DNA from 2 places in the Nocardioides sp. NBC_00368 genome. Region 2 is predicted to be linked to the other one. Evidence: riboswitches for the same ligand, from Rfam matches in the RefSeq annotation. Region 2 holds a riboswitch; the other holds the start of a gene.
What was found. Region 2 has a riboswitch for cobalamin ahead of OG984_RS28290 (nitrite reductase). Riboswitches for the same ligand answer to the same signal wherever they lie in the genome.
Positions count from the first base shown of each region.

Region 1 (7,745 bases), 2.8 Mb from region 2:
GAGGAGCTGCACGATGCGGCCATCCGGCCGATGCAGCAGTTCGACCTGACCGCCCACAAGAACGCCTCCGACATGGCGCTCGCCATCGACGCCGTGGAGCTGCTGCACGCGGCGATCCCGGACGCGTTTGCACTGGTCTCCTCCGACTCCGATTTCACCCCGCTGGTGCACTACCTGCGCGAGAAGGGCCGCGCGGTCTACGGCTACGGCCGGGAGAAGACCCCGGCGCCGTTCAAGAGCGCCTGCACCCGGTTCACCGTGGTCGAGAAGCTCGGCGGCTCCGAGGAGGAGACCGACGCCGACTCCGAGGCCGGTGCCACGCCCGCCCGCAAGCCGTCCTCCTCGGCGACCACGGGACAGGTGCTGAAGCGCAACGCCCGGCTGATCCAGCTGCTGCGCAACTCCATCGCCGCGGCCGCCGACGACGACGGCTGGGCCCTGGTCGGCACGGTCGTCTCCCGCATCCGCAACCAGTCCTCCGAGGACCCGCGCAACTACGGGTACGCCACCTGGACCAAGCTCATCAAGGCGATCGACCTCTTCGAGCTCAAGGACGAGGGCACCTCGGCGATCGCGGTCAGCGACAAGCGCAACAGCAAGAAGTGACGTACGCCTACTAGGACGCGTCCGCGGTGCGGTCCTGGTCCTCTGCCTTCTTCGGCTTCGGGCGGGCGCACTTGATCCCCTTGGGCACCGACCCGTTGAGGTGCCTCAGCGCGGCCTTGAAGTCGCGGCAGCGCTCGGCGTCCTCCTCCTTGTTGGGGGGATAGCCGATCGCCGCGTTGACCTTGCCCATCTCGAGGGCGTCGGCGAGCGGGTTGATGTCGCGGGCGACGGTCCAGTACCACCGCGAGATCGGCGCGCTGTGGTCCAGCGAGCGGGCCAGCTCGGGGCGACGACGCAGGTCGATCCCGAAGTAGGCGCCGGCGTCGGTGTAGTTGGCCTCGCCGGTCAGCTGGATGTAGCCGCGGCCGGCGTACTTCCGCTTGTCGTGGGGGCCCTTGGCGTCGTGGTGGAAGGAGCTCTCGTTGGCGAGCGTGGTGAGGTAGGCCGCCTGCCGGTAGGGGGTCGTGATCCGGGCGTCGGACATGGCGCGGTTGAGGGTCGGCAGCCCGGTCTCGACGGTCTTCTTGTTCCCGACCTTGTCGCCGAACATGGCAACCAGATCGGCGTACGTGACCGAGGCCCGAGCCGGGGCCGCGACTGCCGTCGTGGCCGGGCAGAGGGAGAGAAGGGTGGCCGAGATCAAGGTTGCGACAAGGCCGAGAATCCTGTGGCGCATGGGGACAGAGTGACTCCTCGACGGCGATCCCGCAAGCAGGGCCGACCCGGCATAAGATGACCCCCGAATCAAGCAGAGCCTCAATCAACACACGCCGTGGTGGGGGAAGCCGGTCGAATCCCGGCGCTGACCCGCAACCGTAGGCCCGGGACATCGAGGGTCCTGAGCGAGCCGGAGCACCTGCCGACGGACGCGTACTGACCTGACGCTGTCGTGGAAAGCAGCGGGTCGGCCCTTGGCCTTCCCGACGAACAGCGCGGAAGGAACCATGAAGAAGACCGTCCTCGGTGGCATCGCCGCCGCCCTCGCCCTCACCTCGCTCGCCGGCTGCGGCGAGAAGGCCGTCGAGGAGGGGGAGAAGCCCACCTACGACGCGAAGGTGTCGACCTCCGTGGCCGACTGGCTCGTCGCCCAGGCGCCGAAGGGTGTGGCCCGCAACGCGCAGTACGGCACCGACGACTTCGGGCTCAGCGCCGACATCGGGATCGCGCTGGCCGAGGTCGGTGGCTACGACGAGGAGATCGCCACGATCGCCGCGGCCGTGATGACGAACAAGAAGGCCTACACCTCGCCCGGGTTCGGCACCGTGACCTCGGCCGGGGCCACCGCGAAGGCGCTCGTCCTCCAGCAGAACATCGATGCCTCCGACCCCGGTCTGCTGAAGCAGCTCGAGGGCACCGTCGCCGAGAACGGCCGCATCGCCGACGAGCTCGACCCCAAGAACAAGGAGGCGGCCGACTACTCCAACACCATCGGGCAGTCGTACGCGGTCTGGGCGCTGAGCAACGCGGAGAGCAAGGAGGCCACGGCCGCCGCGGAGTTCCTGGCCGGGCAGCAGTGCGAGGAGGGCTGGTTCCGGGTCACCTTCACGGCTGACCCCGCGGCCGCCGACCAGACCTGCGACGGTGACCCGAAGGCGGCTCCGGACGCCGACGCCACCGCGTTCGCGCTGATCGCGCTGTCCTCGGTCGCCTCTCCCGAGGCCGAGAAGGCCGTCGAGGCGGGCGTCGAGTGGCTGAAGGAGACCCAGGCCGAGGACGGTTCGTTCAAGGCGGCGACCGGCAACGTCGCCAACTCCAACACCACCGGCCTGGCCGGGTGGGCGTTCGGCCGCGCCGGTGAGACCGATGCTGCCGAGAAGGCCGCGACCTGGGTCTCCGAGCACGTCGTGACCTGCGGTGACGACGTCGGCGCGGTGGCCTACGACGACGCCGCCCTGACCGAGGGCAACACCAAGGGGCTGGCCAAGGAGTCCGAGGGGATGTACCGCCTCGCGGCCGCGCAGGCGCTGCCGTCCCTCGTCTTCCTGCCCAAGGACGCGACCACGAAGAGCGCGTGCTGAGCCTACGGTCCGCGATGGTGGCCCTGGCGATCCTCGCCGGGGCCACCGCACCCGTCCTCACCCCGGCTCCAGCTTCTGCCGCGGAGGCGTGCGACGACGTCACCGTCGTCGTCGAGCCCAACGCCCTGGGCGGCGACCCCGAGATCGCCTGCGTCCGGCCCGAGGAGGGCGACACCGGTGCCGACCTCTTCGAGAAGGCGGGGCATCCGCTCACCTACGTGACCTCGATGCCCAGCGTCGTCTGCCGGGTCGACGGCCGGCCGAAGACCGCCGGCTGCGCCCAGATGCCGCCCGCCGACGCCTACTGGTCGCTGTGGGTCACCGACGAATCCGGGGCCTGGAGCTACGCCTCCAGAAATGTTACCGAAATCAGCGTGACCTCCGGGCAGGGTGTTGCGTTCACGTGGATAGACGACGATGTCGTTACCGCTCCGGCGACGGAACTTGGGGATGCTGTGGGGGCGCCCTCAAGCCCGTCGCCGGAGTTATCTCCGGAGGACTCGCCCTCCGAGCCCCGGCAGCTGCCCGGCTGGGTCGCTCCGGCCGGGATCCTCGCCCTCTTCTCCGTCGCCGGTGTCGTGTGGTGGCGTCGGCGATGAGCACTGTGCTTCGTGAGGCAGCGGTCGCGCGCCTGCCCCGTGATCTGCACCCCGTGGCCTGGTGGGTGTGGGCGATCGGCCTGGCTGCGTACGCCTCCTTCACCACCAACCCGCTGCTGCTCCTGCTGCTGGTGGGGGTGGTCTCGGTCGTGGTCGCGGCCCGCCGCGGGGAGCAGCCGTGGGCGAAGGCGTTCCGGCTCTACGTCGGCCTCGCCCTGTTCATCGTCGCCACCCGGGTGCTCTTCCGGGTGCTCCTGGGTGCCGTGCCGGGTCACGTGCTCATCGACCTGCCCGAGATCCCGCTTCCCGAATGGGTGCTGGGGATCCGGCTGCTCGGGCCGCTCACCCGCGAGGCGCTGCTGGCCGGCCTCTACGACGGCATGCGGCTCGGCGTGATCGTGATCTGCGTCGGTGCGGCCAACGCGCTGGCCAACCCGAAACGACTGCTGCGGTCGCTGCCGCCGGCGCTCTACGAGATCGGGACCGCGGTCGTCGTCGCGGTGACCGTGCTGCCGCAGCTGGCCGAGTCGGTGCAGCGGGTCCGCGCCGCACAGCGGCTACGGGCAGGGGCGACCGGGAGGGTCAAGCGGCTGCGCCGCTTCCTGGTCCCGGTGCTCGAGGACGCGCTGGAGCGGTCGATGGCGCTCGCGGCCGGCATGGACACGCGCGGCTACGGACGTACGGCCGGGGTCCCGGTCGCCACCAGGCGGGTCACCTCGGTGCTCATGCTGGTCTCGCTCGTCGGGCTCTGTGCCGGCGTCTACGCGGTGCTGGACGGGACCACGCCGGGCTGGCTGGCGACCAGCATGCTGGTGCTCGGCGTCGGGGCCGCGGCCATCGGGCTGAGGTTGGCCGGTCGCCGGGTCTCACGAACCGTCTACCGGCCGGACCGGTGGCGCTGGCCGGAGATCGTGGTGGCGCTGAGCGGTGTGCTGGTCGCGGTCGTGGGCTGGTGGGTCGCGCGGTCGCAGGTCCCGGTGGCCTTCCCCGGGGTGAGCACCGCGCCCGGGGTCACGCTGACGGCCATGTCAGGAGTGCTGGTCGGGCTGGTTCCAGCGGTCGCCGCGCCGATTCCGGCATCACTCGTCGAGGAGGAGACCGCCGCATGATCGAGCTGCGAGGGATCACGTTCACCCCGCCCGACTCCTCCGAGCACGTGCTCAAGGACGTCGATCTCACCATCGAGGAGGGCGAGCTGCTGCTCGTCTCCGGCCCGACCGGCTCCGGGAAGTCGACCCTGCTCGGCGTCATCGCCGGCCTGGTGCCCCGCTTCTCCGGCGGCACGCTGGAGGGTGACCTGCTGCTGGACGGCGCCTCGATCATCCGTACGCCGCCGCGCGAGCGCGCCGGGATCATCGGCTACGTCGGGCAGGACCCGGTGGCCGGCTTCGTCACCGACACCGTCGAGGAGGAGCTGGCCTACGGGATGGAGCAGCTCGGCCTCCCGCCGGCGACCATGCGGCGCCGGGTCGAGGAGACCCTCGACCTGCTCGGCATCGCCGAGCTGCGGCAGCGGTCGCTGCGTACGCTCTCGGGCGGGCAGCAGCAGCGCGTCGCGATCGGCTCGGTGCTCACCACCCACCCGCGGGTGGTCGTGCTCGACGAGCCCACCTCCGCCCTCGACCCCACCGCCGCCGAGGACGTGCTGGCCACCATCACCCGGCTCGTGCACGACCTCGGCACCTCCGTGGTCCTCGCCGAGCACCGCCTCGAGCGCGTCGTGCCCTTCGCCGACCGGATCGCGCTCCTCGTCGGTGACGGCTCCGTCGCCGTCGGCGACCCCGCCGACATCCTCGAGGACTCGCCCGTCGTGCCGCCGCTCGTCGAGCTCGGCCGCGAGCTCAGTTGGTCGCCGCTGCCGCTCACGGTGCGGGATGCGAGGCGGCGGGCGAGGGTTGTGGGATACCCGGTCGACCGGGGATCCCTCGGCTTGACGGGCACTGAAACACCCGACAAGTCCACGAAGTGCCTGTCCAGTTCCGGCCTCACCGTCACCCGAGGGCGTACGCCGGTCCTGCACGACGTCTCGATCGACCTGCCCCAGGGGAGGGTGACGGCGCTGATGGGACGCAACGGCTCGGGCAAGTCGACGCTGCTGTGGACGCTGCAGGGCACCCAGAAGCGCCTGACCGGGTCGGTGGAGGTCGCCGGCAAGGATCCGGCGACCCTCGACCCCGAATCGCGACGCACGCTGGTCGGGCTGCTGCCGCAGACCGCGGCGGATCTGCTCTACCTGGAGACCGTGGCCGAGGAGTGCGACGCCGGCGGGCCACGGACGCGGGAGATCCTGGACAGCCTCGTCCCGGGCATCCCCGACGACCAGCACCCGCGTGACCTCTCCGAGGGTCAGCGCCTCGCCCTGGCGCTGGCGCTGATCCTGAGCGCCGACCCGCCGGTCGTGCTCCTCGACGAGCCCACCCGCGGCATCGACTACGCCGCCAAGCACGCCCTGTCCGAGATCCTCCGCGACCTCACCGGCGCGGGCAAGGCGATCCTGGTCGCGACCCACGACGTCGAGTTCGTCGCCGAGGCCGCCGACGACGTCGTGGTGCTCGCCGACGGCGAGGTGGTCTCCGCCGGCGACGTACGCAGCGTCACCGCCGAGTCGCCCGCCTTCGCGCCCCAGGTGAGCAAGGTCTTCGGCCCGGGCTGGCTGAACGTGCGCGAGATCGTCGACGCGGTGGGGAAGCGATGATCAGGTTCTCGCCCCGCACGGCCCTCCTGCTCATGATCATCTCCGTCGCCGGGCTGATGATGTTCGCCTGGCCGCTGCTGCTCCACGGCTACGAGCGGGTGCAGCCGCCGTTCATCTTCCTCGCGCTGCTGCCGCTGATGCTCGTCGTGCTGCTCAGCGAGCTCGCCGCGGGCGGGATCGACACCCGGATGATCGCGATCCTCGGTGTGCTCAGTGCGATCGAGGCCGTCCTGCGTGCCGTCTCCTCCGGCACCGGCGGGGTCGAGCTGGTCTTCTTCATGCTCATCCTCGGTGGCCGCGTCTTCGGGCCCGCCTTCGGCTTCGTGCTCGGCTGCACGAGCCTGTTCGTCGCCGCGCTCGTCACCGCGGGCGTCGGGCCGTGGCTGCCCTACCAGATGCTCGGGGCCGCCTGGGTGGCGATGGGAGCCGGGCTCCTGCCACGCGCGATCGGTCGTCGCGAGATCGGGCTGCTGGCGGCGTACGGGATCGTCGCCTCCTACGCCTACGGGCTCCTCCTCAACCTGCAGGGGTGGCCGCTGCTGACCGGGGTCACGGTTCCCGGCGGGAGCGGCAACCTCTCCTACGAGCCCGGTGCCGCGCTCGCCGAGAACCTGGCGACGTTCCTGCGCTACACCCTGGTCACCTCGACCAGCAGTTGGGACACCGTGCGAGCCGTCACCACCGCCGTCGCGATCGCCCTCCTCGGCCCCGCCGTCCTCGCCACCCTCCGCCGAGCCGCTCGCCGGGCGATGATCGCCCCCGCCGAGGCGTCACCCCGGTCGGTCGAGTAGCCGCTCCCGTCGGCCGAGATCTGGCCGGCGCCGCACGTGTAACACGTCGTTCGTAGGACTATCCGGTCGTTCCGATAGGGCGAGTAGTCCTACGAACGACGTGTTACAGCTCGCCGCAGCCGCACAAACTGACGCCTCGGCCGACCGGAGTGACGTCTCGGCGCGGGTCAGACCCGCTGGTGCTCGGCGACGCGAGCGAGGAAGCCGAGCAGCAACTGGTGGACGCGGTCGGGCTGCTCCATCTGCACGAAGTGGGTGCCGTCGAGCTCGACGAAGGTGCCGTTCTTCAGCCCGGCGGCGACCCGGGACATGTGGCGCGCGCCGGCGACGAGATCCCGGGTGCCCGCGACCAGCACGACCGGCACCTTGATCCGGCGCGGCGATACCGAGCGGCGCTGGGAGGTGCGCAGGGCGAGGTGGAAGTACCACTCGACCGGCGTGGTCAGGAACTCGGCCAGCGCGGCCGCGGCGAGCTCGGGGTCGGGGACCTTGCCGATCAGGCCGGCTTTCGAGAACACCTCGATCGCCCGCGGGCCGAGCTCGAGCCGGGTGGCCACGGGAGTGATCAGGGAGCCGGTGCGGCGCAGCACCTTGGCGGCGGTGCGGGTCACGATCGCGGCCGCCGGTGCGGGCAGCGGCAACGGGCCCAGCATCGACTTGAAGGTGTCGCCGGGCACCCCGGCGACACCGAAGATGCCGGAGACCCGCTCGGGGTGGTCAGCGGCGAGCTCGAACGCGGTGTTGACGCCGATCGACCAGCCCATCACCACCGGTCGCGAGAGCGCGAAGGCGTCCATCACCGAGAGCGCGTCCTCGGCGAAGTGCCTCGATGTCGTCTGCTCCAGGTCCTTCGGCCTCGCCGAGCCGGAGGTGCCGCGGTGCTGCCAGGACACGACGCGTACGCCGCACGAGGTGTGCAGCAACGCCGGCCAGTTCCACGGGCTGGTGCCGAGACCGTTGCACAGCAGCACCGTCGGTCCGTCGATCACACCCTCGGGGTCGTTGGTCCAGGCCCGGATCAGGGTGCCGTCGTCGG
Region 1 covers NZ_CP107970.1:2,564,615-2,572,359, reverse strand. Annotated here, with positions in the region: gene OG984_RS12225 (NYN domain-containing protein) at 1-606, shown strand, start outside; gene OG984_RS12220 (glycoside hydrolase family 19 protein) at 617-1,282, opposite strand; cobalamin riboswitch at 1,363-1,484, shown strand; gene OG984_RS12215 (prenyltransferase/squalene oxidase repeat-containing protein) at 1,551-2,624, shown strand; gene OG984_RS12210 (hypothetical protein) at 2,618-3,223, shown strand; gene OG984_RS12205 (energy-coupling factor transporter transmembrane component T) at 3,220-4,332, shown strand; gene OG984_RS12200 (ABC transporter ATP-binding protein) at 4,329-5,918, shown strand; gene OG984_RS12195 (ECF transporter S component) at 5,915-6,709, shown strand; gene OG984_RS12190 (alpha/beta fold hydrolase) at 6,877-7,745, opposite strand, start outside.
Region 1: another riboswitch for cobalamin. It lies ahead of OG984_RS12215 (prenyltransferase/squalene oxidase repeat-containing protein); the one in region 2 lies ahead of OG984_RS28290 (nitrite reductase).

Region 2 (7,745 bases):
GCACCAGCGCGTTCACGCTCTTCCAGACCATGACCGGCGAGGCCTGGCCCGACATCGCCCGCGAGGTGATGGCCGAGGATCCCTCGGCGTGGATCTTCTTCGTCGTCTTCATCCTGGTGATGACCTTCGCCGTCCTCAACCTCTTCCTCGCCGTCGTCGTCTCCGGCATGGAGAGCGTCGAGAGCCTGGCTCGGCACGAGGAGGAGTCCGACGCCGAGATGATGGCCGTGCTGACCTCGCTGCGCGAGGACCTCACCGCCGTACGCGAGGAGCTGGCCACCACCCGGGCCGAGCTGCAGAGCAGCCGCACGGAGGTCTGAGCGCGGGTCGGGCACAGGCCCGTCGCACCGTGACCACAACGACCAAAAGATCCAATACGTCCAGATGCTTCCTGGCATCTCCTCGCCGCCCATAACTTCGCGGCCATGAAGTGACGAGCGTCACTTTCGAAGGAGATCCCATGAACCCCCTCATCCGTACCGCCGCGATCGCCGTCGCCACCGCCCTGGCCGGCACCTCCCTCACCGCGTGCAGCTCGGTCAACAGCTCGGGCTCGTCCGCCGAGGAGGCGCCGACGAGCGTGAACATCGTCGTCCCCGCCGACCCGGGCGGCGGCTGGGACCAGACCGGCCGCGCCTTCTCCGAGGTGCTGACCGGCGAGAAAATCCTCGAGACCGCCTCGGTGTCCAACGTTCCCGGGGCCGGCGGCACCGTCGGTCTGGCCCAGCTCGCCAACGAGACCGACCCCAACACCCTCATGGTGATGGGCCTGGTCATGGTCGGCGCGATCGAGACGAACAAGTCGGCCACCAAGCTCGCCGACACCACCCCGATCGCGAAGCTGACCGAGGAGCAGGAGGTCGTCGTCGTACCGGCCGACTCGAAGTACCAGACCATCAACGACCTGGTCGACGACATCAAGGCCAACGGGCAGGACGTCGCGATCGCCGGCGGCTCCGCGGGCGGCACCGACCAGATCCTCGCCGGCCAGCTGCTCAAGGCCAGCGGCGTGGCCTCGGGTGACATCGCGAAGAGCCTCAACTACGTGCCCTTCGACGGTGGCGCCGAGTCGGTGACCGCGCTGCTCGGCGGCAAGGTCGACGCCGGGATCTCCGGCGTCGGTGAGTACGCCGAGCAGATCAAGGCCGGCAAGCTCCGGGCGCTGGCCGTCTCCGGCGAGGAGCCCTCCGGCCTGCTCCCGGACGTGCCGACCCTGACCGACGAGGGCATCGACCTGGTGCTCACCAACTGGCGCGGAATCGTCGCCCCCGGCGACCTCGACGACTCCGAGCGCGAGGCCCTGACCGACCTGGTCACCGAGGCGGCCGAGTCCGACGCCTGGGGCAAGGTCCTCGAGACCAACGACTGGGACGACGCGTTCATGGCGGGCGAGGAGTTCGAGACGTACGTCGACGAGGAGGTCGCCTCCGCACAGACCACGCTCGAGGAAATCGGTCTCGTCCAGTGACCACGCAGACCCCCACCCAGCCTGGCCGGCTCTCCTTCGGGGAGCCGGCCATGGCCGGGGGCATCCTCGCCCTCGGTGTGTTCGCGCTGGTCCGTGCGGGAAGCATCGCCGAACCGGTCACCGCCGCCGGCGCGATCGGGCCGCGGACGATGCCCTACCTGGTCGGCGGCCTGCTGGTCGTGACCGGTGGCATCACCCTGGTGCGTGTCCTGCGCGGTGAGCGCGGCGAGGCCGAGGGCGGCGAGGACGTCGACCTCTCCGGCGGCACCGACTGGCTCACCGCCGGCCTGCTGGCCGCGGCCGTCCTGGGCCACGCCCTCCTGATCGGCCTGGTCGGCTGGCCGCTGGCCGGCACCGCGCTGTTCACCGCCGGCGCGGTCATCCTGGGGGCCCGCCCCTGGTGGCGCTCCCTGCTGATCGGGCTGGTGATGGCGTTCGCGATCCAGATCGTCTTCGCCGGCGGCCTCGGCGTCTCGCTGCCGCCGGGCCCGTTCCTGGAAGGGGTGGCGTTCCTCCATGGATAACCTGACCCTGCTCCTGGAGGGGTTCGCCACCGCCGCGCACCCCGAATACCTCGCCTTCGCCTTCATCGGCGTCATCCTCGGCACCGCGGTCGGCGTCCTGCCCGGCATCGGGCCCTCGATGACCGTCGCGCTGCTGCTGCCGCTGACGTACGCGCTGGACCCGACGGCCGCGCTGATCACCTTCGCCGGCATCTACTACGGCGGCATGTACGGCGGGTCGACGACCTCGATCCTGCTCAACACGCCCGGCGAGGCGTCCTCGATGATCACCGCGCTCGAGGGCAACAAGATGGCCAAGCGCGGCAAGGGCGCCGCGGCGCTCGCCACCGCCGCCATCGGGTCGTTCGTGGCGGGCACGCTCGCCACGGTCGCGCTCACCTTCCTGGCGCCTCTGGCCGCGGACCTCGCGGTCAAGCTCGGTCCCGTCGAGAAGGTGGCCCTGATGGTGCTCGCCTTCACCACCGTCGGGGCGCTGCTGGGCCGTTCGGTGTCCCGCGGGCTGGCGGCTCTCGGCGTCGGGATGTTCATCGGGCTCATGGGTGTCGACGGCATGTCGGGGCAGATGCGGTTCACCTTCGGCGTACCCGTGCTCAACGACGGCATCGACGTCGTGGTCGTCGCGGTCGCGCTCTTCGCGGTCGGCGAGGCGCTGTACGTGGGTGCGCAGCTGCGCCGCGGACCCCAGCAGCTCGTCCCGGTCACCCGGGGCTGGCGCACCTGGATGACGCGTGAGGACTGGCGGCGTTCCTGGAAGCCGTGGCTGCGCGGCACCGCGATCGGCTTCCCGATCGGCACCCTGCCGGCCGGTGGGGCCGAGGTCGGCACGTTCCTGTCGTACTCCGCCGAGCGCAAGCTCGCTCGCGGGAAGGCGAAGGAGGAGTTCGGCCACGGTGCCATCGAGGGCGTCGCCGGGCCCGAGGCGGCCAACAACGCCTCGGCGGCCGGTGTGTTGGTGCCGCTGCTGACCCTCGGCATCCCGACCTCGGCCACGGCCGCGGTGATCCTGGTGGCGCTGCAGCACTACAACATCCAGCCGGGGCCGCTGCTGTTCAAGGACCACGGCGACCTGGTCTGGCCGCTGGTGGCGAGCCTCTACATCGGCAACGTGCTGCTGCTGGTGCTCAACCTCCCGCTGGTCGGGCTGTGGGTGAAGGTGCTCCAGATCCCGCGGCACTATCTCTACGCCGGCATCCTGCTGTTCGCAGCCCTGGGCGCCTTCGCGGTGCACTTCAGCCCGCAGGACGTCATGGTCCTCCTGGTGCTCGGCATCCTGGGCTTCTTCATGCGCCGCTACGGCTATCCCGTGGCGCCGATGGTGGTCGGGCTGATCCTCGGGCCGATCTTCGAGCGGCAGCTGCGCTCGGCCCTGCAGATCGCCCAGGGAGACTGGCTGACGCTGGTGCAGTCGCCGTTCGCGATCGTCGTGTACGTCGCGCTGCTGCTCGCGCTCGCCGGGTCGATCGTGCTCCGCCGCAAGGAGGAGGACCTGGAGCACGAGCTGGTCGAGGCGGATCGCTGAGCTGGAGATCGCCTCAGCTGCCCGTTGAGGCGATCTCCTCCAGCACGACGTTGCGGGGGCCGTCGGCAGTGCCCCTGACCACCCGCAGGAAGTAGGACTGGTCGGGGTTGTGGTTGGGGTCGAAGGTCCAGTTCCCGCGGGGACTGACGATCGTGCCGACGGACCCCAGGGAGTCCGCGATCTCGTTGCGGTCGACGTCGTCGGAGAGGCCGAGCGCCTTGTCGAGCGCGGCCGCGGCGTCGTAGGCCTGCACCGAGTAGGCCGTCGGGGTCGCGTCGTAGGCCTTGCGGTAGTCCTTCACGAAGGCGTCGTTCATCAGCGAGTCCATGGCGTCGCTGTAGTGCAGCACCGTCCGTACCCCGGTCGCGTCGCCGCCCAGGGTGGACAGCACGTCGCCCTCGGTCAGGAAGCCGGGGCCGTAGAGCGGGGTGCTCCGGGCCAGGCCGGAGTCGCGATACTGCTGGACGAACGCCTCCGCCTCCTTCCCGGTGTACGCGGCGTAGATCGCGTCCGCACGTGACTTCTTCACCTTCTCGAAGAGCCCCGACCAGTCCTCGGTCACGGCGGCCGGCGTGTAGCTCTGCCCCGCGACGCCGCCGCCGGACGCCTCGAAGGCGATCATGAAGCTGTCGGAGAACTCGTGACCGGCGGCGTCGTCGGAGGCGACGACGTAGGCCGAGCCGCGGTCGGTCTCCTGGGCGACCGCATTCCCGAGCGAGCCGCCCAGATCTGCGTTGGTCGTGGACGTGCGCCACAGGTAGTCAGAGCCGTCGGCGAACTGGTCGGCCCCGGCGCCGGTGACGATCAGCGGGGTCTCCCTGCTGTCCGCGACGTCCTTGGCCGCGAGCGCCGTCTCCGAGCCCACCAGCCCGACGACCGCCTGGACCTCCTCGTCCTCGATCAGCCTGGACACCGCGGCCACGCCGGTGCTCACCCGGTCGCCCTCGTCGGCCTCGATGACGTCGACCAGCCGGCCACCGAGCTTGCCGCCGTGCTGGTCGAGGTAGAGGTCGAAGCCGCGGGACATGTCGGTGCCGATCGACTTGTGGGCGCCGGAGGTCGGGACCACGAGACCGATCGCGACCTTCGACTCCGAGGTGGTGGCGCATCCGGTGAGACCGAGCGCGAGCGCCGAGACGGGCGCGAGAACGAACAGCTTCCGACGAGCCGATCCGGTCACGGGGGACTCCATCTGTGCGAAGACGTGTGGAAGTTTCCGAGTAGCCGAACACTGGCACAAACAGCGGCCGGGCCGCGAGCAATTCGGCGCCGTGTCCGCAAGTGGGTAGTCTCGCCCTGCCAGTCGTACTCCATGCCTGATGGGGTCAGGGAACCCGGTGAGAGTCCGGGACTGACGCGCAGCGGTGAGGATGACGGGCGGGGCACGCACCTCCTCCGGGAGGGGCAGCCACTGGAGCCTGGCTCCGGGAAGGCGTCCCGCACCGATCGATTCCGAGTCCGAAGACCTGCTGGCTCTGGCGGCGCCCGCCGCCAGGTCACCACGTGCCCCGCGGAAGGGCACCTGACCAGAGCAGGTGTGGCGATGTCCCGAGTCCGAACCGACCGGTGCCCAGGAGTCGGCCGTCCGTGGCCGGCCGAGGACGGCCTGCTGGTGCGGCTGCGCCTGATCGGCGGGTCCGTCTCCTCCGCCTCGCTGCTGTCGCTGATCTCCGTCGCCGAGACCTACGGCGACGGCCGCGTCTATCTCACCGGGCGCGCCAACCTGCAGGTGCGCGGCCTGCCCGCTGTCGACGGCGCGCTGCCCGGCGAGGTGCTCACCGCGCTGAAGGCGACCGGTCTGGTGCCGGCGCAGACCCATGAGCTCGTACGCAACGTGATGGTCTCCCCGCAGACCGGGCTCGCCGGCGGACGGGCCGACCTGCGTGGCGTCGCCGCGTCGCTGGACCGCCTGCTGTGCGCCTCGCCCCGGCTGGCGGCGCTCCCGGGACGGTTTCTCTTCGTGCTCGACGACGGTCGCGGCGACCTGGTCTCGCGGGAGTGCGATCTCGGTCTGGTGGCGCTCTCGGGTGCTGAGGGTCAGCTGCGCGTCGGCGACTCATGGGGGCCGGTCGTGCCGCTCGCCGAGGCCGCGTCCCGCCTGGTCGCGCTCGCCGCACGCTTCCTGGACGTACGCGGCGAGGGGCCGTCTGCGGCCTGGCACGTCTCGGAGCTCGATGGCCCGCTGGTCGAGCCGGTCCCGGCCGATGCTCGGGTGCCGGCCGCGGCCGAGGAGCTCGGGTTCGGCGAGGTGCCCGGCGGCGAGCACGTCGCCGCCGCCGACGGGGCTCTGGACCGCGCCGCCGTCGAGGCGCTGGTCGAGCGGGCGCCGGCGGTCGTGGTGACACCGTGGCGCGGCGTACTCGTGCCTGCGCCGCAGGCGCGCCCGACCCGGCGCTACGACTACATCGACCAGGGACCCGCGATCTACGTCGACTCCTTCGCGACCATCCGGCGCGAGGCCGACCTCTCCGCGGTGCCCGCCGACGCCGAGCGGCTCGCCGTCCGGATGATCCACGGCAGCGGACAGGTCGATCTCGCCGCCGACCTGGTCATCCACCCCGGCCTGGTGAAGGCCGCGCGCGGCGCGCTCGAGGCCGGGGCACCGATCCTGTGCGACGCGACGATGGTCGCGACCGGGGTCACCCGCAGCCGGCTGCCGCGCGACAACGAGGTGCTCTGCATGCTCGGTGACGACCGCGTCCCGGCGCTGGCCCGGGCCTGGGGCACGACCCGCACCGCGGCCGCGCTGTCGCTGTGGGAGCCCTACCTGGAGGGCTCCGTCGTCGCCATCGGCAACGCCCCCACGGCGCTCTTCCACCTGCTCGAGATGATCCTCGACGGTGGTCCGCGGCCGGCCGCGATCGTCGGCTGCCCGGTCGGCTTCATCGGCGCCGCCGAGTCCAAGGAGGCGCTCGCCGCCTTCGCCGACGACCACGGGATCGACATCCCCTACGTCACCGTGCGAGGCCGTCGTGGCGGCTCCGCGATGACCTCGTCCGCACTCAACGCACTCGCCCAGGAGCAGGAATGAGCAGCGTGACCCCAGGCCGGTTCACCGTCGTCGGCATCGGTCCGGGCGATCCCGAGCTGATCACTCTCAAGGCCGCCCGGCTGATCGGTGCGGCGCCGGTGATCGCCTACCACGCCGGGGTGCGCAAGCAGTCCCACGCCCGCCGGATCGCCTCATCGCTGATCCCGGCCGGTGCGGTGGAGGAGGAGCTGCGCTACCCGGTCACCACCGGCACCACCTCGCACCCGGGTGGCTACGTCGGGGCGATGGCCGAGTTCTACGAGTCCTGCGCGGTCCGGCTCTCGGCCCATCTCGACGCCGGGCGCGACGTGGTCCTGCTCGCCGAGGGCGACCCGCTCTTCTACGGCTCCTCGATGTATCTCCACGACCGGTTCAAGGAGGTCTACGAGACCTCCGTCGTGCCGGGCGTCCCGGCCTTCGCGGCCGCCACCGCTGCCGTCTCGACGCCGCTGGTGCGCCAGACCGACGTCCTCACCGTGCTGCCCGGAACCCTGCCCGAGGCCGAGCTCGCCCGGCGCCTGGCCGACACCGAGGCCGCCATCATCATGAAGCTCGGCCGGACCTTCCCGGCGGTTCGCGCCGCGCTGGCTGCGGCCGGGCGGCTCGAGGGTGCCTGGTACGTCGAGCGTGCCTCGCAGCCCGAGGAGCGCTGGCTGCCGGTGGCGGACGTGGATCCGGAGTCGGTGCCGTACTTCTCGCTCATCGTGGTTCCCGGGGACACCGCTCCCGCCTCCGCCTCGGCAGGCCGCATGCGGCAGACGAGCTCGGCGGAGGCTTCCGTGGCCGAGCCGGTCGAGGGTGCGGAGCGCGGGGAGGTGCTCGTGGTCGGGTTGGGGCCAGGGCCGGACGGGTGGCTGACGCCCGAGGTGTCGGCCGCGTTGGCCGAGGTGGGTCACGTCGTCGGCTACGCGCCCTACGTCAACCGGGTGCCGCAACGTGCTGGGCTGCAGCGGCACGCCTCGGGCAACACGGTCGAGGTCGACCGTGCCCGGCACGCGCTGGACCTGGCGCTCGCGGGGGAGCGGGTCGCCGTCGTCTCCGGCGGTGACGCCGGTGTCTTCGGGATGGCGTCCGCCGTGTTCGAGGCGGCTTCGGATCCGGCCTATGCCGGCGTACGTGTCCGGGTGCTGCCCGGTGTCAGCGCGGTCCAGGCCGTGGCCGCCCGGGCAGGCGCTCCGGTCGGTGCGGACTTCGCGGTGATGT
Region 2 covers NZ_CP107970.1:5,913,038-5,920,782, forward strand. Annotated here, with positions in the region: gene OG984_RS28265 (ion transporter) at 1-320, shown strand, start outside; gene OG984_RS28270 (Bug family tripartite tricarboxylate transporter substrate binding protein) at 461-1,468, shown strand; gene OG984_RS28275 (tripartite tricarboxylate transporter TctB family protein) at 1,465-1,992, shown strand; gene OG984_RS28280 (tripartite tricarboxylate transporter permease) at 1,985-3,511, shown strand; gene OG984_RS28285 (ABC transporter substrate-binding protein) at 3,525-4,691, opposite strand; cobalamin riboswitch at 4,796-4,999, shown strand; partial or broken gene OG984_RS28290 (nitrite reductase) at 5,055-5,246, shown strand; gene OG984_RS28295 (precorrin-8X methylmutase) at 5,934-6,542, shown strand; gene cobJ (precorrin-3B C(17)-methyltransferase) at 6,539-7,745, shown strand, end outside.